One region of the Streptomyces clavifer genome, then DNA from elsewhere that is predicted to be linked to it. Evidence: riboswitches for the same ligand, from Rfam matches in the RefSeq annotation. Region 1 holds a riboswitch; each other region holds the start of a gene.
What was found. A riboswitch is a leader RNA that binds a small molecule or an ion and turns the genes downstream of it on or off. The one in region 1 is predicted to bind cobalamin.
Positions count from the first base shown of each region.

Region 2: another riboswitch for cobalamin. It lies ahead of OG927_RS21985 (ribonucleoside-diphosphate reductase subunit alpha); the one in region 1 lies ahead of OG927_RS04705 (ABC transporter substrate-binding protein).
Region 3: another riboswitch for cobalamin. It lies ahead of OG927_RS07175 (cobalamin biosynthesis protein); the one in region 1 lies ahead of OG927_RS04705 (ABC transporter substrate-binding protein).

Region 1 is NZ_CP107793.1:1,154,731-1,161,978, reverse strand. It holds gene OG927_RS04720 (alpha/beta fold hydrolase) at 1-543, shown strand, start outside; gene OG927_RS04715 (ABC transporter ATP-binding protein) at 860-1,672, opposite strand; gene OG927_RS04710 (iron chelate uptake ABC transporter family permease subunit) at 1,669-2,769, opposite strand; gene OG927_RS04705 (ABC transporter substrate-binding protein) at 2,772-3,815, opposite strand; cobalamin riboswitch at 3,846-4,025, opposite strand; gene OG927_RS04700 (sigma-70 family RNA polymerase sigma factor) at 4,163-4,849, opposite strand; gene OG927_RS04695 (hypothetical protein) at 5,004-5,678, opposite strand; gene OG927_RS04690 (potassium-transporting ATPase subunit C) at 6,094-6,768, opposite strand; gene kdpB (potassium-transporting ATPase subunit KdpB) at 6,773-7,248, opposite strand, start outside.
Region 2 is NZ_CP107793.1:4,987,816-4,995,063, forward strand. It holds gene OG927_RS21980 (ribonucleotide-diphosphate reductase subunit beta) at 1-780, opposite strand, end outside; gene OG927_RS21985 (ribonucleoside-diphosphate reductase subunit alpha) at 780-3,176, opposite strand; cobalamin riboswitch at 3,313-3,436, opposite strand; gene mctP (monocarboxylate uptake permease MctP) at 3,784-5,418, opposite strand; gene OG927_RS21995 (DUF3311 domain-containing protein) at 5,415-5,669, opposite strand; gene OG927_RS22000 (GntR family transcriptional regulator) at 5,838-6,608, opposite strand; gene OG927_RS22005 (sugar ABC transporter substrate-binding protein) at 6,895-7,248, shown strand, end outside.
Region 3 is NZ_CP107793.1:1,685,343-1,692,590, forward strand. It holds gene OG927_RS07150 (hypothetical protein) at 1-45, opposite strand, end outside; gene OG927_RS07155 (alpha/beta hydrolase) at 230-1,360, opposite strand; gene OG927_RS07160 (class II aldolase/adducin family protein) at 1,428-2,087, opposite strand; gene OG927_RS07165 (inorganic phosphate transporter) at 2,367-3,629, shown strand; gene OG927_RS07170 (hypothetical protein) at 3,642-3,863, shown strand; cobalamin riboswitch at 4,010-4,136, shown strand; gene OG927_RS07175 (cobalamin biosynthesis protein) at 4,264-5,211, shown strand; gene OG927_RS07180 (cobyric acid synthase) at 5,208-6,899, shown strand; gene OG927_RS07185 (putative cobaltochelatase) at 6,896-7,248, shown strand, end outside.

The sequences.
Region 1 (7,248 bases):
GTCGAGAGCGCCGTCAGCGACCTCAAGGCGGGACTCAAGAAACTGGGCGTCACCAAGGACGTGACCCTGGTCTCTCACTCCCAGGCCGGTGAGATCGCCAACTACCTCGCCCAGGACAACCCGGAGATGCTCTCCGGTGCAGTGCTGGTCGACGCCAACCTCCCGCAGTTCTTCACGGACGAGGAGATCCCCCGTCTCGTAGCCGGGACTCAGCCGGAGGTCGACGCGGCGAAGAAGGATCCCGAGAAGCCGGAGAACCGCCAGCTCATCTCCACCGCGGAGGGTTTCGCCGCAGCACACCAGGCATTCCACAAGGTGGTGTGGCCGGCTTCGGTGCCGGTTACGGTCATGGTTTCCGAGAGGACTCCGTTCGCCAGGTCTCCCGAGGACGCCCAGCGCTGGCGTGACGCCGCCGCCGCGTTCGCCCAGGAGGCGCCGAACCGGACGCTCGTTACCGCCAAGGGCACTTCCCATGAGGTGCCGACGGACCGTCCCGACCTCGTGATCAAGGAAATCGAAGCCGCGTTCGCCGCACAACAGTGACCGCCGGGATCCGGTCTTCCCGCAGGTCCGCAGTGGCCTCCTCCACGAACAGTACGCAGAGCGCCCCGTGAAGCTGCTGTTCACGGCCTGGTGGTTGCGGAATTCGAGATGCTCACACTGTGGTCGCGCCCGCAGAGCTTTGGCCAAGTCCGTCGGTCAGCGAACGACGGCCACCACCTGCCCGCCCCCGTCCTGACGGACCTCAAGCGAACGGCTGACAAATGATCTACACGATAGGCGGCCGCCCACGACCAGCTGAGACCCCGAAAGACTGTCACGCCAGCCCTTTGACCAGTGGCTTCACGTTGGCGGAGGCTCAGTGCATTGTCGCGCCACCGCGGCCGGATTCTCGGGGTTCTCCCGGCAGGAAGGTCACCTGCGGCGCCCCGGTCCGCGGATGGACGGCGACCTCGCTCGCCACGCCGTACACCTCGGCCAGCAGCCCGGGGGTGAGCACCGCCGCCGGCGGTCCCGAAGCGACGACCTCACCCTCGCGCAGGACGTAGAGGCGGTCGCAGTAGTAGGCCGCCAGGTTCAGGTCGTGCAGCGCGACCAGGACGGTGGCCGGCAGCCGCCTGAGCACACCCAGGACCTCCAACTGGTGCCTGATGTCCAGGTGGTTGGTCGGCTCGTCGAGCACCAGTAGGCCGGGCTGCTGCGCCAGGGCGCGGGCGATGAGCACGCGCTGGCGCTCACCTCCGGAGAGCCGGTCGAAGGAACGCGTCGTCAGCTGGGTGGCGTCCACCGACGCGAGAGCCGTGTCGATGATGCGCGCGTCCTCCGCGGTGTCGCCGTCGAACAGCCGCTTGTGGGGGGTACGCCCCATGGCGACGACCTCCCGCACGGTCAGGTCGAAGTCGGCGCCCGGCTCCTGCACCACGGAGGCCAGCGTGCGGGCCAGCCGGCGCACGGGCAGGGACCAGGCGTCGGCCCCGTCCACCCGTACCCGGCCGGAATCGGGACGCAGGACGCGGTAGACGGCGCGCAGGAGGCTGGACTTGCCGCTGCCGTTGGGGCCGACCAGGCCGACCACCTCACCGGGGCGCGCGGTCAGGGACACCCCGCGCACCAGCCGGTACGCGCCGGCGGTCAGCGTGACGTTCTCGACGGCGAGTTCGGCCGCGGTCATCCCACTCCTCGGTCGGTGTTCCGTCGGGCGTCCCGGCGCAGCAGCCACAGGAAGAAGGGCCCGCCGCACAGCGCGGTGAGGACGCCGACGGGGATCTCCATCGGGGCGGCGACCGTGCGCGCCGCGATGTCGGCCCAGACGAGGAACACCGCCCCGGCCAGTGCCGCCGTCGGCAGCACCCTGCGGTGGTCACCGCCCACGAAGAGCCGCACGATGTGCGGAAGCATGAGTCCGACGAAGCCGATGGGGCCGGCCGCCGCCACCAGGACGCCGGTGACGAGGGACAGCACGACGAACATCCGGACCCGGAAGCGGGCCACGTCCAGCCCCATCGTCGTGGCCGCCTCCTCGCCCGTCAGCAGCAGGTTCAGCGACCGGGCCCGCACCAGCAGGACGCCGATGCCCAGCAGCAGCGCCGTACCGGGCAGCCACAGCGTGGACCACTGCACGCCGCCCAGTCCGCCCAGGGTCCAGGCGAGCACCGTCCGTGCCTCGTTGCCCCGCCCGGCGGTCAGGAGCAGCAGGTCCGTCACGGCTGTGAGCACCGCCGCCACCGCCACTCCCGACAGCACCAGCCGGACCGAGGTGATACGCCCTCCGGCGCGGGCCGTCGAGTACACGAGCAGCAGGGTGAGCAGGGCGCCCACGAACGCCGCAGCCGACAGCGGCACCGGCCCGGCCAGGCTCACACCGAACACGATCACGGCGACGGCGCCCAGCGAGGCTCCGGAGGAGACGCCCAGCAGATACGGCTCGGCGAGCGGGTTGCGCACCAGTGCCTGCATGGCGGTGCCCACCACCGCGAGACCGGCGCCCGTCACCGCGCCGAGCAGCACCCGGGGCGCCCGCACGTCGAGGACGATCGTCTCGCGCGCCCGGGACCAGGTCGGTTCGGCCAGTTCACCGCCGAACGCGTGCGTCACGATGCCCCAGACCTCGCCCGGCGGCACGTGCACCGAACCGATGGCCAGGCCCGCGGTCAGGGAGACCACGAGCAGCAGGCCGAGGCAGATCAGCGTGGGCGCGAAGGCCCGTGAGCGCAGACGCTCCCGGCGGCCCGTACGAACGGCGGGCGCAGCCCCGGCCTCGGCCGGCACCGTCACCGGAAGGACTCGGGATGCAGCCCGCGGGCCAGGTCCTCGACCGCGTGCGGCGGGCGGATGCCGACCAGCGTCGCGGTCAGCGGAAGCACCACGAACCGCTTGTTCCGTACGGCGGGGACGTCGGCGAGGGCGGGCTGCGAGAGCAGGAACCTCTTCTTCTCCGCCACGCTGCCCGCACCCGCGTAGTCGTAGATCGCGATGACCTCGGGCTCGCGGGCGACCACCTGTTCCCAGGAGACGTCCCCGAAGACGTCGTCGAGGTCCGCGAAGACGTTCCGGCCTCCGGCCAGCGCGATGATCTCGGTGCCCAGGCCCTTGCCGCCCGCCGTGAACGCCGACTTGTCGCCGCTGTCGTACACGAAGACGGACACCGGGGAGACGCCCTCCACCGTCCGGCTGGTCCCGTCGACGCGTTCCCGCAGATCGGCCACGAGCTTCTCGGCCCGGTCCCGCACACCGAAGATGCTGCCGACGGTCAGGATCTCGTCGTAGGCGTCCTTCATCGACACCCTCTTCTTCCCGCAGTACTCGCGGTTGAGGTAGGTGTCGATGCCCGCATCGGCGAACGCCTTGCGGGACCGGCCCTCGTTCTCGGCGAACGCGCTGCCGTAGCCGCCGTAGACGAAGTCGGGCTCGGCGTTCAGGAGCGTCTCGAAGGACGGCTCCTTCTCCGCCAGTTCGGGAACCGCCTCGAAGTCCTTCCGGAGTTCGGGCAGGACCGCGGAGTCCGGGAAGGCGGTCCCCACCATCCGGTCACGGAGCCCGAGGGCCAGCATCAGCTCCGCCGGGTGCTGGTGAACGGTGACCACCCGGGACGGCGGCCCGTCGTACGTGGTGCGGGTACCGCAGTTGTCGACGGTGACCGGGAAGCCCTTCGCGGACGACGCCGAAGCCCTCCGGTCCCGGGCGCCGTCGTCGGCCGTGCCGCAGCCGGCCAGCAGGGTCGCCGACAGTGCCCCGGCCAGCGCCGCGGCGCGCAGCGCACGGCGTCGCGGGCGGGAGGAGGGGGAGAACAGGGGACGGGGCATGCCGTCGTACACGTAGAGCCTCCTGGGGAGTCCGCGCTCCTCGGAATGGGCCCGCGACAGGCCAGTGTGCTGACTCCCGGATCGACGTTCCCCCGGCCTGACCGCGGCGGTGCGCGGCAGCCGTTCGAGGGGAACTCCCCGGTTACAGTGGCGGGACCGTGCCGGAATCGCACCGGCTTCCTGTCTCCCGTCGCGGTGATGACCAGGTGATAGTACGTCTCCCCGGCGAGGCGGAAACATGGCAGGCCCGAGACGTTCGCCACGCCCCCCTCATGGTGCCCGCGGTGAACCGTGGGGACGTACGCGCGACCTCCGGGGCACCGGCAGGCGGGCCTGCCGGTGCCCCGGGGAGGTGGCGTTCAGGCCGCCGTGGCAGCCTCGGGCACCGGACGCGGAGCGCCGCCCGTCCCGCCGTGGCCCGTCCCGGAGGGGCGAGCCGCTGGGGCCTCGGCCTCCCTCAGCAGTTCGACCAGCGCGGACCGGGCGCGGGCGACACGTGAACGCACGGTTCCGACGGGAGTGCCCGTGACCGCGGCGGCCTCCGCGTAGCGAAGCCCCAGGAGCTGGGTGAGGACGAACGCTTCGCGTCGCTCGGCGGGGACCGCCGCCAGGAGATCGGCCAGAGCGATGCCGTCGTCGAAGCCGGGCAGACCGCGCGGCTGCGACCGTTCGGCCGCCGACTGCCAGTCGTGGCGGTCTGCCAGTCTGGGCCTGGCGGCGGCATGCCGAAGGCTGTCCACGACGGTGCGCCGGGCGATGGAGAGCAGCCAGGTGCGTGCCGAGGAGCGCCCCTCGAACCGGTGAAGGCTTCCCAGCGCGCGCAGGAAGGTGTCCTGGGTGAGGTCGTCCGCCGCCTGGGGGTCGGGGCTCAGGAAGGCGACGTAGCGCCGTACGTCGTGGTGCAGGGCGCGTATGAAGCGGTCCACGGCCTCCGCGTCCCCGGAACGTGCGGCCAGGGCCAGGCACGTGACCCGTTCGTCGGCGCCGTGCGGGTCCCGCGGCGTTCTCTTCCCGGTGGCCGGGGGTGGGGGCAGGGCAGGGGTCATCGCCTGATGTCCTTCCGGGATTCCGGTGGTCCGGGAATCCGGGATCGTCCCGCACGTGGGCGGGGCCGGTGCTGTGGACGACGCGGCCGGAGGCGGCCGCGCCGTGCCCGGGGCGCGCCGGGGTCGGTCCCGGGCGCCGGTCGGGGATCGGCTGTCAGATGACAGCGATCCGGGACGGCGGACCCCGGGTGCCGACGATGTGGACGAGCAGCAACTGGCGCAGCGGATGAGCCCGGTGGGAACGCCGGGCACGGACGCGCGGCCGGTCGGCTGGCACGGGCAGATGGAGAACGAGCCGGAACGGAGCGACCAGCCATCCCGCGCAGGCGCGCAGCAGACGGAAGACGGCCCGCTCCCCGCACGCCAGCCAGAGGCCGCACAACAGGGCGGCCAGCAGGTGGGCGGCGAGCATCCCGGTGGGGGACAGGCCGGCCATGTCGTGTCCGGCGGACATCACCGCGTGGTCCATCAGGCCGTCCGGGCCGGGGTGGTGCATCTCCCCGGCACCGGGTACGGCCATCCCCGCGGGGGCGGATCCGTGCGTCTCGCAGAGCAGGTACCGGGTCCACCGCCGAGCGAACGAGGCACCGTCCGGCAGCGAGGGACGGACCGCTGCCTGGGCCAGCGAGAAGGCACTGTGCAGGACCGCCTGGACCACGACCGCCGCGGAGGCGACGAAGAGCAGTCCGCGCTCCCGGCGGGTGAACACCCAGGCTGCCGCGGCCGTCGCGGCGACAGCGACGGCCAGGACCCACCAGGGGACGGCAGTCGCGGACATGACGATGTGGCCGAGGGCGGTGAGCAGCACGCAGGCGGCTGCGAACACCACAGCCCTCACCGCGCGACAGCACCGGCCGGGAGTCATGGCGCGCTCATCCTCGCATCCCGTCCCGGACACCAGGGGGAGTGTGCGGACTTTCCGGCCCGTCAGCCGGTTCTGCCCACCGGCCCGCTCCGGCCCGCGTGTTCGGACGTGACCCGCTCGGCGTGGGGCCGGCGCGTACCGCCGACGTGCGGCAGGGCCTCACCCTCGTCCCGGGGCACACCGTGCGCCGCGGCACCCGGCCCGCGACGTACGGCGACCGGACCAGGAGAGCCTGCCGGGTACCGGGTACCGGGTGCCGGGTGCCGGGTGCCGGGTGCCGGAGGGCGGGTGCCGGAGGGCGGGGGTCTCGGCGAACCGGAGGAGCCGGGGCCGGCGGGATGTGAGGCGTCCCGCCGGCCCCGGCTCCGGACCCGCGGCGTCAGCCCCCGGCCAACTCCTTCAGACCGATGTTGAGCCTGAGCACGTTGACGCGTGGCTCACCCATGAAGCCGAGCGTCCGGCCCTCGGTGCCGTCCCTCACGAGTTGCTCGACCTGGTGGACCTCGAGGTGGTTCCTCTCGGCCACCCGGTGCACCTGGAGCCGCGCGTACGCGGGGGAGATGTGCGGGTCGAGTCCGGAGCCGGAGGAGGTGACGGCGTCCGCCGGGACCTCCGAGGGCCGGGGCCGGTAGCCCTCCGCCGTGTTGTCCGCGACCACGGCCTCCTTGGCGTCCGTCACCCACCGGATGAGCTCCTCGTTGTCCCCGGACCGGTTGGTCGCGCCGGAGAGGATCAGCGTGTACTGCGGATTCACGCTGTTGGAGCCGAGGCCGTTGGAGGGCCTCGGCTGGAACCACCTGAGGTCGGGCCGGGGGGCTTCGTCCGCGTCGGCCGGATCCGTTTTCGGCAGGTCGTACCTCTGCCCGATCAGCTCCGAGCCCACGACCTCGCCCTCCGTCGTGATCTCGGATCCGTCGGCCCGGTCGTCGAACAGGGCCTGTGCGACGCCGGTGACGGCGAGCGGATAGACGACGCCGCAGAGCAGGGTCAGGACGAGCAGGGCCCGCAGGCCCGCCCCGAGGAGACGGGCCGTATTGCGTACAGAGGTGTTCATGTCGTCACCCGATGCCAGGAATGGTGGAGATGAGGAGGTCGATGAGCTTGATGCCGACGAACGGCGCCACGAGTCCCCCGAGGCCGTACAGGCCCAGGTTGCGGCGCAGCATCCGGTCCGCGCTCATCGGCCGGTAGCGCACGCCCCGCAGGGCGAGCGGCACCAGGGCGATGATGATCAGCGCGTTGAAGACGACGGCCGACAGGATCGCGGACTCGGGCGAGGTCAGGCCCATGATGTTGAGCTTGTCCAGGCCGGGGTACACCACCGCGAACATGGCCGGGATGATCGCGAAGTACTTCGCCACGTCGTTGGCGATCGAGAACGTCGTCAGCGCGCCGCGGGTGATGAGCAGTTGCTTGCCGATGCCGACGATCTCGATGAGCTTGGTCGGGTCGGAGTCGAGGTCGACCATGTTGCCGGCCTCCTTGGCGGCCGAGGTGCCGGTGTTCATGGCCACCCCCACGTCCGCCTGGGCCA
Region 2 (7,248 bases), 3.8 Mb from region 1:
ACGCCCGAACTGCAGCTCCGCCGCGACGGCCTCCTTCAGCATGTCGGTGACCTGCTGCTGGAGGGCGTCGTCGAAGAGCTCGGGCTCCTCCTTGCGGACGGTGTCCACGACCTCGAACGCGAAGTTCATGTGCATCGTCTCGTCACGGAACACCCAGTTGGTGCCGGTGGCCAGACCGTGCAGCAGACCGCGCGAGCGGAACCAGTACACGTACGCGAAGGCGCCGTAGAAGAACAGCCCCTCGATGCAGGCCGCGAAGCAGATCAGATTCAGCAGGAACCTGCGGCGGTCGGCCTGCGTCTCCAGCTGGTCGATCTTCTCGACGGAGTCCATCCACCGGAAGCAGAACTGCGCCTTCTCGCGGATCGAGGGGATCTCCTCGACCGCGTCGAAGGCCGCCGCGCGGTCCGCCGGATCGGGGAGGTACGTGTCGAGCAGCGTCAGGTAGAACTGGACGTGCACGGCCTCCTCGAACAGCTGACGCGACAGGTACAGCCGCGCCTCCGGGGAGTTGATGTGCTTGTAGAGCGTCAGCACCAGGTTGTTGGAGACGATCGAGTCACCCGTGGCGAAGAACGCCACCAGCCGTCCGATCATGTGCTGCTCGCCGGGGGAGAGCTTGGCGAGATCGGCGACGTCGGAGTGGAGGTCGACCTCCTCGACCGTCCAGGTGTTCTTGATCGCGTCCCGGTAGCGCTCGTAGAAGTCCGGGTAGCGCATGGGGCGCAGGGTCAGTTCGAAACCCGGGTCGAGCAGGTTCTTGTTCTCGTGGGAGCTCATTACTGGCAGGCCTCGCAGGACTCGGGGTTTTCGAGCGAGCAGGCGAGGGCGTCCGCGTCGGGTGCCGAGGCCTGCTGTACGGGAATGGGTGCGGCCGCGGGTGCCGTCCCGGACGCGGCACGGGCGATCCGGGTGGCGGGACGCGAGCGCAGGTAGTACGTCGTCTTCAGCCCCTGCTTCCAGGCGTACGCGTACATGGAGGAGAGCTTGCCGATCGTCGGCGTCTCCAGGAACAGGTTCAGGGACTGGCTCTGGTCGAGGAACGGCGTACGGGCCGCCGCCATGTCGATCAGCCCGCGCTGGGGGATCTCCCACGCCGTGCGGTACAGCGCCCGCACGTCCGCGGGGATCCAGGCGAAGCCCTGTACGGAGCCGCTGGCCTCGCGCAGTGCCTCACGGGTCCGCGCGTCCCACACGCCGAGCTTCTTCAGCTCGTCCACCAGGTAGGCGTTGACCTGGAGGAACTCACCGCTGAGCGTCTCGCGCTTGAAGAGGTTGGAGACCTGGGGCTCGATGCACTCGTACACGCCGGCGATCGAGGCGATCGTCGCCGTGGGCGCGATGGCGAGCAGCAGGGAGTTGCGCATCCCGGTCCTGGCGACCCGGGCGCGCAGCGCGTCCCAGCGCTCCGGCCAGTTCAGCTCGGTGTCGTAGTGGTCGGGGTGCAGCACACCGCGGGCCGCGCGCGTCTCGGACCAGGCGGGGAGCGGGCCGGACCGCTCGGCGAGGTCGCAGGACGCCTCGTACGCGGCGAGCATGATCCGCTCGGAGATCTTCGTGGAGAGTGCGCGGGCCTCCGGCGAGTCGAAGGGCAGCCGCAGCTGGAAGAAGACGTCCTGCAGACCCATCGCGCCCAGGCCCACCGGGCGCCAGCGGGCGTTGGACCGGCCGGCCTGCTCGGTCGGGTAGAAGTTGATGTCCACCACCCGGTCGAGGAAGGTCACGGCGGTGCGCACGGTGGCGTCCAGCCGCTCCCAGTCCATCTCCCCGCCGGCGACGAACGCGCCGAGGTTGACGGACCCCAGGTTGCAGACGGCCGTCTCGCCGTCGTCGGTGACCTCGAGGATCTCGGTGCAGAGATTGGAGGAGTGCACGACCCGGCCCGGCTCCGCGGTCTGGTTCGCCGTACGGTTGGAGGCGTCCTTGAACGTCATCCAGCCCTGCCCCGTCTGGGCCAGCGTGCGCATCATCCGGCCGTACAGCTCACGCGCGGGCATCGTCTTGCGGGCCAGGCCGGCCGCCTCCGCCTCGCGGTAGGCGGTGTCGAACGCGTCGCCCCACAGGTCGACCAGCCCGGGCACGTCCGCAGGCGAGAACAGCGACCACTCGGTGTCCGCGTCGACGCGCCGCATGAACTCGTCCGGAATCCAGTGCGCGAGGTTCAGGTTGTGCGTGCGCCGCTGGTCCTCGCCCGTGTTGTCGCGCAGCTCCAGGAACTCCTCGATGTCCGCGTGCCAGGTCTCCAGGTAGACGGCGGCGGCGCCCTTGCGGCGGCCCCCCTGGTTGACCGCGGCGACCGAGGCGTCGAGCGTCTTCAGGAACGGCACGATGCCGTTCGAGTGCCCGTTGGTGCCCCGGATCAGTGAACCGCGCGCGCGGATGCGGGAGTACGAGAGACCGATGCCACCCGCGTGCTTGGAGAGGCGCGCCACCTGGTGGTAGCGGTCGTAGATCGAGTCGAGCTCGTCCATGGGCGAGTCCAGCAGGTAGCAGGAGGACATCTGCGGGTGCCGGGTGCCGGAGTTGAAGAGCGTGGGGGAGGAAGGGAGGTAGTCGAGCCGGCTCATCAGGCCGTACAGCGAGGCCACTTCGTCCAGGGCGTGCGCGGAGGTGTTCTCGGCGAGGCCGGCGGCGACCCGCAGCATGAAGTGCTGCGGGGTCTCGATGACCTGGCGGGTGAGCGGATGGCGCAGCAGATAGCGGCTGTGCAGCGTCCGCAGGCCGAAGTATCCGAAGCGGTCGTCGGCACGGTCGGCGAGCGCCTGCTCGACCAGCACGTCGAGGGCCGCCGCGTGCAGCGTGACGAACTCGGCCGTGCGGTCGGCAATCAGACCCTCACGGTGACCGGTGGCGACCGAGGCGGAGAAGGAGACCGCGCCCTGGCCGGCCGCCTCGTCCGCGATCGAGCGGGTGAGGAGCCGGGCGGCGAGCCGGGAGTAGGCGGGGTCCTCGGAGATCAGCCCCGCGGCTGCCTCGGTGGCCAGCGTGCGCAGCTCCGCCTCGTCCGACCGGGCGCTGCGGCCGCGCAGCGCGGCGGCGGCGACCCGTCCGGGGTCGGTGTCGGGCAGATCGACGGTGAGGTCGGTCAGGGTCCGCAGCAGTGCGGTCCCGGGCCCGTCGGGCGTGGACTCGGCTGAATCGATCGCTGAAACCGGATCGGCTGGCGCGATGGTCACTGGGGCTATCCCTCGCTCGGCTCGGGGCCGGCGGGAGCGGGGGAGCCGGGCAGGACGGTGCCCGGGTGGGGGCAGCCCTGTGTACGGCGTCCACCGGCCCTCCGCGAGGCCCGGACGTGTGGCTTCCGGCTCGGTCGAGCCGGAAGCGCTGTCGGCAGGTCTTCGGACTCCCGGGTGCACAGAAGCACACCGATCACACCGTTGCGGGACAGTTCCGGATTCGCACCGGATTCCCCTGCGGCGACAGCGAGCACGAGCATACATGTGGGGGCCGTCCCGGGAGACAGCCCCCACATGTTGTGTCGCGCTTCGTCGGGGGTCGGGTGAAACGTCCGGAGCGGGATGTCGGCAATGGGCTTCCGTACCCGTTCCGGAGCCGGTGCGAGGCACGGAAAGAGGGGCCGGCGGCCGGCGTGCAAGGGGTGCGGCGCGCGCGGAACCGGCCCGGAGGCCCGGCGCGCGGGAAGTGCCCGGGCGGGTGTCCGCGGGGGTGGGGCCGCCGTCGACGGGCGCGGCGGGGGGTGCTCAGGACGACCGGGAACGCAGCGGGCCGCCGCCCCTGGGGAGGACGCGGCGGCCCGGACCGGAAGCCTGTGCCGGGGCGGGGTCAGTGGCCGCCCGGGGCGCCCACCGTGGCCGGCGGGAGCTTCTCCTGGACGCCGGGGTCGCCCACGTCCGCCGTGTAGTCGGACGGAGACGTCTCGTCGATGCCTGCCGGTGCCTTCAGCGCGTTGAGGACGAACGTCAGGACGACGACCACGACGACGTTGAGCACGAACGCGGTGAGACCGATGTAGCCGATCTCGCCGATACCGGGGATCTCCTTCGACGATCCGCCGAAGTGCTTCTGGGTGGGGCTCGCGACGCCGTACGCGGCCACGGTGCCGTACAGCATGCCGACCGCCCAGCCCGCGATCAGGGCCCAGCGGTGGAACCAGCGGGTGAACAGGCCGCCGACCAGGGCCGGCATCGTCTGGAGGATCCAGATCCCGCCGAGCAGCTGGAAGTTGATCGCGACCGTCTTGTCCATGGTGAGGACGAAGGCGAGCGCTCCGACCTTGACGAAGAGCGAGACCAGCTTGGAGACCTTGGTCTCCTGGGCGGGTGTGGCGTCGGGTTTGATGAAGTCCTTGTAAATGTTACGGGTGAAGAGGTTTGCCGCCGCGATCGACATGATCGCCGCAGGCACCAGTGCGCCGATTCCGATGGCGGCGAATGCCACACCGGCGAACCAGGCGGGGAACATGTTCTCGAACAGCTGCGGAATGGCCAACTGGCCGTTGTCCACCTTCACCCCGGCCGCGATCGCCATGAATCCGAGCAGGGCCAGCAGGCCCAGCATCAGCGAATAGAGCGGCAGGATCGTGGTGTTGCGCCGGATCACCTCACGGCTGCGGCTGGAGAGCGTCGCCGTGATGGAGTGCGGGTACATGAAGAGCGCGAGCGCCGAACCCAGCGCCAGGGTGGCATATCCCCACTGGCCCATCTCGCCCGGGACGAGACCCGATACGGGCTTTCCCGCAGCCTCGTTCTTGGCCGAGAACGCCTCACCGGCCTTGGCGAAGATGTCGTCGAAGCCGCCGAGCTTGATCGGGATGTAGATGATCGCCACCGCGATGACCAGATAGATCAGGCCATCCTTGACGAACGCGATCAGCGCGGGCGCGCGGAGCCCCGACGAGTAGGTGTACGCGGCGAGCACGGCGAACGCGATCAGCAGCGGCAGGTCCTTGATGAACCAGTGCGTGGTCTCGCCGCCGCCGACGCCCATCACGTCCAGCACGGCCTGGATGCCGACCAGCTGGAGCGCGATGTAGGGCATCGTGGCGAGGATGCCGGTGACGGCGACCGCCAGCGAGAGCCCCTTCGAGCCGAAGCGGCCGCGGACGAAGTCCGAGGTGGTGACGTACCCGTGCTTGTGCGAGACGGACCACAGGCGGGGGAGGAAGGTGAAGATCAGCGGGTAGACGAGAATCGTGTAGGGGACGGCGAAGAAGCCGGCCGCGCCCGCCGCGTAGATCGCCGCGGGGACCGCGACGAAGGTGTACGCCGTGTAGAGGTCGCCGCCGAGCAGGAACCAGGTGACCCAGGTACCGAACGACCGGCCGCCCAGGCCCCATTCGTCCAGGCTGGCCTCGTTCTCGGCCTTGCGCCAGCGCGCCGCCATGAATCCGATGACCGTGACGGCCACGAAGAAGAAGATGAATACGGCTAGTGCCACGCCGTTCACGCCGTCCTTCATGCCGACGCACCCCCCTTGCGGGCGCGCTGGTCACGCTGCCACAGCACGTACGCGACCATGGTGAGTGCGGTCGAGAGGAGCACCCAGAGCATTTGGTACCAATAGAAGAACGGGATACCGATAAAGGTCGGTTCAACCCTCGCGTACGAACTCACCCAGAGCATCGCGACGAACGGTGCGATCAGACAGAGTGCGATGACCACCCTCGCTGGTGTCACTGTCGGCGGTTTCACTTCGGTATCTTCTGACATGTGGCGACTCCGTCCCCTCGCTGATCACCTGTAGTAATGCGCAGGAAATCTAAGCGCGAGAAACGGGCAGCGTCACCCCCCGTCCGCATTGCGGTCCTGCAACGGTCCGGCGTCGCCCGAAATGACTGATCCCCCTGCGGGCGCAAGGGGATCGGTCCTACGTGACGGTCAGTCGGTCGGCCGTTTCAGGCGGGCCACGAACTTGTACCGGTCGCCCCGGTACACCGAGCGCACCCACTCCACCGGCTCGCCGTGTCCGTCGATCGAGTGCCTGGACAGCATGAGCATCGGCAGGCCCACGTCCGTACCGAGCAGTCCCGCCTCACGCGGGGTGGCGAGTGAGGTCTCGATGGTCTCCTCGGCCTCCGCCAGGCGGACGTCGTACACCTCGGCCAGTGCGGTGTAGAGCGAGGTGTACTTCACCAGCGAGCGGCGCAGTGCGGGAAAGCGCTTGGCCGACAGGTGGGTGGTCTCGATGGCCATGGGCTCACCGCTGGCGAGCCGGAGCCGCTCGATCCGCAGCACCCGCCCGCCCGTCGTGATGTCCAGCAGTCCGGCGAGCGTGTCGTCCGCTGTGACGTAACCGATGTCCAGCAGCTGAGATGTCGGCTCCAGGCCCTGGGCGCGCATGTCCTCGGTGTAGGAGGTGAGCTGCAGCGCCTGGGAGACCTTCGGTTTGGCGACGAAGGTGCCCTTGCCCTGGATGCGTTCCAGCCTGCCCTCCACGACCAGTTCCTGGAGCGCCTGGCGCACGGTGGTGCGCGAGGTGTCGAACTCGGCTGCCAGGGTCCGCTCGGGCGGCACCGGGGTGCCGGGCGGCAGGGTGTCGGTCATGTCCAGGAGGTGGCGCTTGAGCCGGTAGTACTTGGGGACGCGCGCCGTCCGCGCACCCGCACCCGCACCCGTCTCGCCCGTACTGCTGGCCCCGTCGGTACCCATGGCCCGCCTTCCCGACTGCTGCGTTGCTGCCGTCACCGGCTCCTCCGTCTGTCGCGGCTCACATGGTGGCACGGTCCGGTCACGGGTCGTCGCCCTCCCTTAGATGTCGGTCCTATAACGGACGCGAGTGCACTTCTTATACACCCTTGACACCCCTAAAGGTCTAGGCCAAGCTCCCGGTACTGGTCTAAACCATTAAAGACCAGGTCCCAGCCCCACAGGCAGTACTGGTCGTACATTTCCGCGGTGGGCGGGGGGTTGCTGGTATCCCTGAGGAGGGTGTGGCATGAAGCGCAAGCTCATAGCGGCAGTAGGCGTCGCAGCGATGATGACCGGTATCGCGGCGTGTGGTGGGGACAGTGGTGACAACGCTTCGAAGGACCCGAAGGACCGTACCGAGAGCCTGACGGTCTGGCTCATGGTCGACGCGCAGAGCACCTGGCCGGAGCTGGTCAAGGACGTCAACGCGCAGTTCAAGAAGAAGTACCCGAAGGTCAAGGTCGACGTCCAGTACCAGCAGTGGGCGGACAAGGCCAAGAAGCTCGACACCGCGCTCGGTGGTGACAAGTTCCCGGACGTCGTCGAGCTCGGCAACACCGAGACGATGCAGTACATCCTCAACGGCGCGCTCGCCGAGATC
Region 3 (7,248 bases), 530 kb from region 1:
GCCCTCGGGTGGGCGGGGGGCCGGCCTGGTGCGCCGGGTGGTCACGGCCTTGCGGGCGGTGGCAAGGGGTCGCGGGCGGACAAGTCGCAGCCTGGAGTCGCGCGGGGTACGGGACGTCACGGGAGCAGTCTTGCCTCTGACGGCCCGAAAGCCCAAACGGAAGCCGGATCGAGGGCGTGCGGGAGGGCCTCCGGCCCGGTCACCAACTGGGCCGTTCCATCCCATCACCTCACATCAGGGGCGTGAGGAAGCGCCTGAGGGCCTCTTCGTAACCGGCCGGATCGGCATTCCACATCGCCGCATGCGGAGCCCGGGGCACGGAGTGCAGTGTGACCAGGTCGGGGCGGCGCGCGGCGAGTTCCCGGGACGGCTGCCAGGGGGCCAGGGTGTCGTCCGGTCCGTGGAAGATCAGGGTCGGGGCGTGCAGCGCCGTCGGCAGGGAGGTGTCGAGGAGGGGTGCGCCGTGCAGCCCTGTCCGCCCCTGGGCGGCGCGGACCGCGAGGGGCAGCAGTGCGGCGGGGACGCCTCGGGCGGTGGCCAGGGCGCGCAGGGTGGTCACCCAGTCCATGACCGGTGAGTCCAGGACGAGCCCGCTGACGCGGTCCCTGAGGGCGGAGTTGACGGCGGCGTGCAGGGCCATGGCGGCGCCGGAGGACCAGCCGTGGACGATGACGTTCTCCGCCCCGTAGCGCACGGCGTAGCGGATGGCCGCGTCGAGGTCGCGCCATTCGGACTCGCCGAGGTGGCTGAGCCCGTCCGGGGAGCGGGGAGCCCCTTCGTCACCGCGGTAGGCCAGGTCGAGCACGGGGAACTGCTGGTCGTGCAGGAATCCCAGCACGTTCAGGGGGTGTTCCCGGGTGGTGCCGAGGCCGTGCACGGTGATCACCCAGGTGTCGCGGGCACCGGGCACGAACCAGGCGGGCAGGAAGCCCAGCTCGCCCGGGATCTCGACCTCCTTGTGGGCCAGGCCGAGGGCGCCGAGCGGGTCTCCGGTGTGGAGCTCCGGAGTCATGCGGACCTTGGCCCCCCGCTGCAGGCTGCCGCGGTTCACGCGCTCCAGACTCCGCAGGACGGTGTCGGCGGAGCCCTCCGGCGCGGTACCGGTGACCGGGCCGACGACGGCGTGGACGCCGCGGCCGGCCAGCCCGTACGTGCCGGGGCGCAGCGCGGCGAAGGAGCGGGTCAGGGCGATCTGCCCGGCCCCCGCGGCGTGCACGGTGAGTCTGCGGTCCCCGGGCAGGGGGCGGGGCGACGGGGCCCCGAGGGCGGCGTCGCTGGCGTACCGGCCGGCCGCGACCGCTGCCGCTCCGGCGCCGAGGATCGTGGTGACGGCTGCTGCCGTCGCTGTTGCCGGGCGCACGGCTCCAGTGTCCTGGGCGGGGGCCCCGACTGCCAGCGGGGCGGGGCCGTCCGGTGCGGGCCCGGTGTCAGCCGGGCTGGCCGTAGTCCTCCAGGGCGTCCTGGACGTCGCGCAGCTGGGCCGGGGTGAGCAGCGACGGACTGTGGCCCGGCACGGAGCTCGCGGTGAGCCAGAGTCTGCACATCCATTCGAGCTGGGCGGTGCGGTCGTAGGCCTCGTCGAGGGTGTCCCCGTAGGTGACGGTCCCGTGGTTCCGCAGGAGGCAGCCGGTTCGGTCGCGCAGGGCGGCGAGCATGTGGCCGGCGAGCTCCGGCGTCCCGTAGCGCGCGTAGGGGGCGGTGCGGACCGGCCCCCCGAGCATGGCGGCGGCGTAGTGCACCAGCGGCACCTCGGAGACGAGCGTGGAGACCGCCGTGGCGTGCACCGCGTGCGTGTGGACGACCGCCGCGGCGCGGGTGCTGCCGTAGACGGCCAGGTGGAGGGGGAGTTCGCTGGTCGGGACGAGTTCACCGAGCACCTGGCGCCCTTCGAGGTCGACGCCGACCGCGTCCCCCGGGCCCAGCCGGTCGTAGGGCACCCCGCTGGGGGTGACCAGGACGGTCCCGCCGACCCGTGCCGACACGTTGCCCGACGTGCCGACGACCAGCCCTTCCGCGGCCGTCCTGCGGGCCGTCGCGACGACCCCGTCCCACGCGTGTGCGATCGCGTCCCGATCCTGGCGGCTCATGCGGAGATCCTAGGCCGACCGGGTCGTTCCGGCCGGGGGCACCGTGGGACGTGACCGAAGTCTCTTCAATGGTGCAAATGCGACAGTTCCCGCGGGTGCCGGGGCCGACCGCAGGCCAGTACCCACAGCGCCGCGACGGGTTCCGGCAACCCCTCGCGCACACAAGCGGAATGCCCGTACGCGCTTGGAGTCACCACAACGCCCTGCCCAGTTCATCTTCCGTTCACCCAGGTTGCTTACGTTCCTACAGCCACTGACGTCGAACGATTGCCTGGGTAAATGGAACACATCACGCTGCTGCTTGCGATTGTGGTCGTGACAGCTCTCGTGTTCGATTTCACGAACGGTTTCCACGACACCGCCAACGCGATGGCCACCACCATCTCGACCGGCGCTCTCAAGCCAAAGACAGCGGTGGCCATGTCCGCCGTTCTCAACCTCGTCGGCGCGTTCCTGTCGGTGGAGGTCGCCAAGACGATCTCCGGCGGGATCATCAATGAGAACGGCCTCAGAACCGAGGTCATCTTCGCGGCGCTCGTCGGCGCCATCCTGTGGAATCTCCTGACCTGGCTGGTGGGCCTGCCCTCCAGCTCGTCCCACGCACTCTTCGGCGGCCTCATCGGCGCCGCGGTGATGTCGGCCGGCTGGTCCTCGATCAACGGCGGCACCGTCGTCACCAAGGTGCTGCTGCCCGCGATCGCCGCCCCCCTCGTCGCCGGTCTGGCCGCTCTGCTGGCCACGAAGCTGACGTACCGCATCAACCGGAAGATCACCGACGAGGCGCAGCTGAAGTCGACCGCCAAGGGGTACCGGGCGGGCCAGATCGCCTCGGCCGGTCTCGTCTCCCTCGCCCACGGCACCAACGACGCGCAGAAGACGATGGGCATCATCACCCTGGCCCTGGTCACCGGCGGCGTCCTCGCCCCCGGTTCCAACCCGCCGGTCTGGGTCATCGCCTCCGCCGGTATCGCCATCGCGCTGGGCACGTACCTCGGCGGCTGGCGCATCATCCGCACCATGGGCAGCGGCCTCACCGACCTCAGGCCGCCGCAGGGCTTCGCCGCCCAGACCAGTGCGGCCACGGTCATCCTGGCCTCCTCGCACCTCGGCTTCTCCCTCTCCACCACCCAGTCCTGCTCCGGTGCGGTGATGGGTGCGGGCCTCGGGCGCAAGGGCGGCGTGGTCCGCTGGTCCACGGCCACCCGCATGTTCGTCGCGTGGGGTCTGACCCTGCCGGCCGCCGGTCTGATCGGCGCGGGCTCGGAGTTCCTCACCAAGCAGGGACCCTGGGGCGTCGGCGTGGTCGCCGTGCTCCTCGTGGCGGGCTCCGCCGCCATCTGGTTGCTGTCGCGCCGCAAGCCGGTTGACCACACCAACGTCAACGCGCCGGACGACGAGCCCGCGGGCGTCGTCACCACCGCCATGGCGGCCGTCAGCCCTCCGCCCATCGGCTCCGCCGTCCCGGACCTCAAGACCACCATCCCGGCCCCGGCCCCCACGGCCGGGACCCCGGGCGACCCGGCCCGACCGGCCACGGTGTAAGGACAGATCCGTATGAACATCGACTGGGCAGCTCTCGCCTCCGTCTTCGGCGTCAGCCTCGTGGTCACCATCGCACTGGTCGGCCTCTTCACCCTCGGCATCATCGGCCTCGCCAAGCAGGTGCCGACGGCGCAGGGCGGCGGTCCCTCCGTGCTTGCACGCTCCGGCGCATACGCCTGCTTCGGGCTCTGCGCGGCGGCGGTGGCGTACGGGATCTATCTGATCGTCGTCTGACGGCAGCCACGCACATCGGGCCGGACACACAGCCGTGTGTCCGGCCCGATGTGCGTCTGCGCACACTGAAGCCTCGCAGGTCAACGGCAGGTTGACGGGCGTTCGCGGTGCGTGGTGGACTGCCGGAGCCATTTACGGCGACAGGAGAGGAAGCCGGTGCGAATCCGGCGCGGTCCCGCCACTGTCACCGGGGAGCAGCCCCTCAGGAAGTCACGGTCCGCCACCGCGGACCGGAAGCCCGGGGGAACTGCGGATCCGGAAGCCAGGAGACTCTCGTCGCCGTCACGTCGAACCAGGGCGCGGACCCTGAGTGAGGACATCTGCCATGCCTGGCTGCCGTACGTCGGTCCCTGTGCCACCCGTGACGAAGGTCCCTCGAGGCGCGACGGCCGGCTGACCCGTGCGAGCCGACCGCATCTTCGCGTACGGCGCCGCCGCCGGTCTGATCGGTGACCTGCTGCTCGGCGATCCCCGGCGGGGGCATCCCGTCGCCGCCTTCGGGCGGGCCGCGGCAGGCGTCGAGAGCCGGCTGTGGCGCGATGACCGGGGCCGGGGCGCCCTGCACGCGCTGGTCTGCGCCGGAGGCGCCGCGGGCGCCGCCGCCCTGGCCGCCCACGCCGTACGGAACCGGCCCGCCGCCGCCGTGGCCCTGACGGCCGCCGCCACCTGGTCCGTCGTCGGCGGAACGTCCCTGGGCCGCGAGGCCCGTGCCATCGGCGGGGCACTCGCCGCCGGGGACATCGAGGTGGCCCGGGAGCGGCTGCCGCACCTGTGCGGCCGGGACCCGCACTCCCTGGACGGCCGGCAGATCGCCCGTGCGGTGGTGGAGTCCGTCGCCGAGAACACGTCCGACGCCGTCGTGGGGGCTCTGGTGTGGGGTGCGCTGGGCGGCGTGCCCGGCCTGGTCGGATTCCGGGCCGTCAACACCCTGGACGCCATGGTCGGCCACAGGTCACCGCGCCACCTGCGCTACGGCTGGGCTTCGGCCCGCCTCGACGACGCCGCGGGCTGGCCCGGCGCGCGCCTCACGGCCGTGCTCGCGGTGGCCGCCGGCGGGCGCCCGCGCGAGGCCCTGCGGGCCTGGCGGGCCGACGCGGGCAGACATCCGAGCCCCAACGCCGGACCGGTGGAGGCCTCGTTCGCGGGAGCGCTCGGCGTACGGCTCGGCGGGACCCTCGCATACGGCGGACGGGTCGAGCACCGGCCCGTGCTCAACGGGGCGGCCGGCAGGGACGTGCGCGTCACGGACATCGAACGCGCGGTGCGGCTGTCGCGCCGCGTGAGTGTGCTGGCCCTCGGCGTGTGTGTGGCCGGGCGGCTGGCCGTGGGACGAAGGGGCCGGGCATGAGCAGGGGACCGGGCGGCGGGCTGCTGGTCGCGGGGACGACCTCGGACGCGGGCAAGAGCGTCGTCACGGCGGGGATCTGCCGGTGGCTGGTGCGCCGGGGGGTGAAGGTCGCGCCCTTCAAGGCGCAGAACATGTCACTGAACTCCTTCGTCACCCGCGAGGGCGCCGAGATCGGCCGCGCCCAGGCGATGCAGGCACAGGCCGCCCGGGTGGAGCCGACCGCGCTGATGAATCCGGTGCTGCTCAAGCCCGGGGGCGACCGTTCCAGTCAGGTGGTCCTGATGGGCAGGCCGGTCGGCGAGATGAGCGCGCGCGGCTATCACGGGGGCCGGCAGGAAGCGCTGTTCGGCACGGTCGTGGACTGCCTGGAGCAGCTCCGGGACACCTACGACGCCGTGATCTGCGAGGGGGCGGGCAGTCCGGCCGAGATCAATCTGCGGCGCACGGACATCGTGAACATGGGCGTGGCGCGGGCCGCGCGCTTCCCGGTGCTGGTCGTCGGCGACATCGACCGGGGCGGTGTGTTCGCCTCCTTCTTCGGTACGACGGCCCTGCTGGCCGCCGAGGACCAGGCGCTGGTCGCGGGGTACCTCGTGAACAAGTTCCGGGGCGACGTGTCGCTGCTGGAGCCCGGTCTGGACATGCTGCACGGGCTCACGGGGCGTCGGACGTACGGGGTGCTGCCGTTCGCCCACGGCCTGGGCATCGACGAGGAGGACGGGCTGCGGGTGTCGATGCGGGGCGCCGTACGGGAGTCCGTCGTCGCCCCGCCGTACGGCCGGGACGTCCTGCGGGTCGCGGTGTGCGCCGTGCCGCTGATGTCGAACTTCACCGACGTGGACGCGCTGGCGGCCGAGCCGGGTGTGGTCGTGCGGTTCGTGGACCGGGCCGAGGAGCTGGTGGACGCCGACCTGGTCGTCGTGCCGGGTACCCGGGGCACGGTGAAGGCGCTTGCGTGGCTGCGCGAGCGGGGGCTGGCCGACGCCCTGCTGCGGCGGGCCGCCGAGGGGCGTCCGGTGCTGGGCATCTGCGGCGGTTTCCAGGTGCTGGGCGAGTCTGTCGAGGACGAGGTGGAGTCGCGCGCCGGTCTGGTCGACGGGCTCGGGCTGCTGCCGGTGCGGGTCCGCTTCGGCCGGGAGAAGGTGCTGGCCCGGCCGACGGGCCACGCCCTGGGGGAGCCGGTGGAGGGGTACGAGATCCATCACGGGGTCGCCGACGTGCGGGGCGGTGAGCCCTTCCTGGACGGGTGCCGGGTGGGCGCGGTGTGGGGGACGCACTGGCACGGGTCGCTGGAGAGCGACGCGTTCCGGCGGCGGTTCCTGGAGGAGGTGGCGCGGGCGGCGGGACGGCGGTTCGTCCCGGCCCCGGACACGAGCTTCGCCGCGCTGCGGGAGGAGCAGCTGGACCGGCTGGGGGATCTGATCGAGGAGCACGCCGACACGGACGCGTTGTGGCGGCTGATCGAGGCGGGCGCGCCGCGGGGGCTGCCGTTCGTGCCGCCGGGGGCCCCACGGGCGGCGGGACCGGTGGTGGGGGCGCCCCCTGCCCCGGGCCCCGGTCCCGGATCGCCGGACGGGCTCGGTTGCCCGCCCCGGGACGCGGGGCGGGACCCGGAAGGGCCGGACATCGCGGAACGGACGCCTGAGGTGACCGGAACAGTCGTGCACGTGACAGAGGAGGCACTGTGAGTACCCCGTATCCCTTCACCGCCATCGTCGGACAGGACGACCTACGGCTCGGGCTGCTGCTCAACGCCGTCAGTCCGGCCGTCGGCGGGGTGCTCGTCCGGGGTGAGAAGGGCACCGCCAAGTCAACCGCCGTACGGGCCCTCGCCGCGCTGATGCCGGAGGTCGCAGTGGTCTCCGGGTGCCGGTTCTCGTGCGATCCGGTGGTGCCCGATCCGGCGTGTCCCGACGGGCCCCACGAAGCCGCTGCCGGCGTGTCGCGGCCGGCACGGACCGTGGAGCTGCCGGTCGGCGCGTCCGAGGACCGCCTGGTGGGAGCGCTCGACATCGAGCGGGCCCTGTCCGAGGGCGT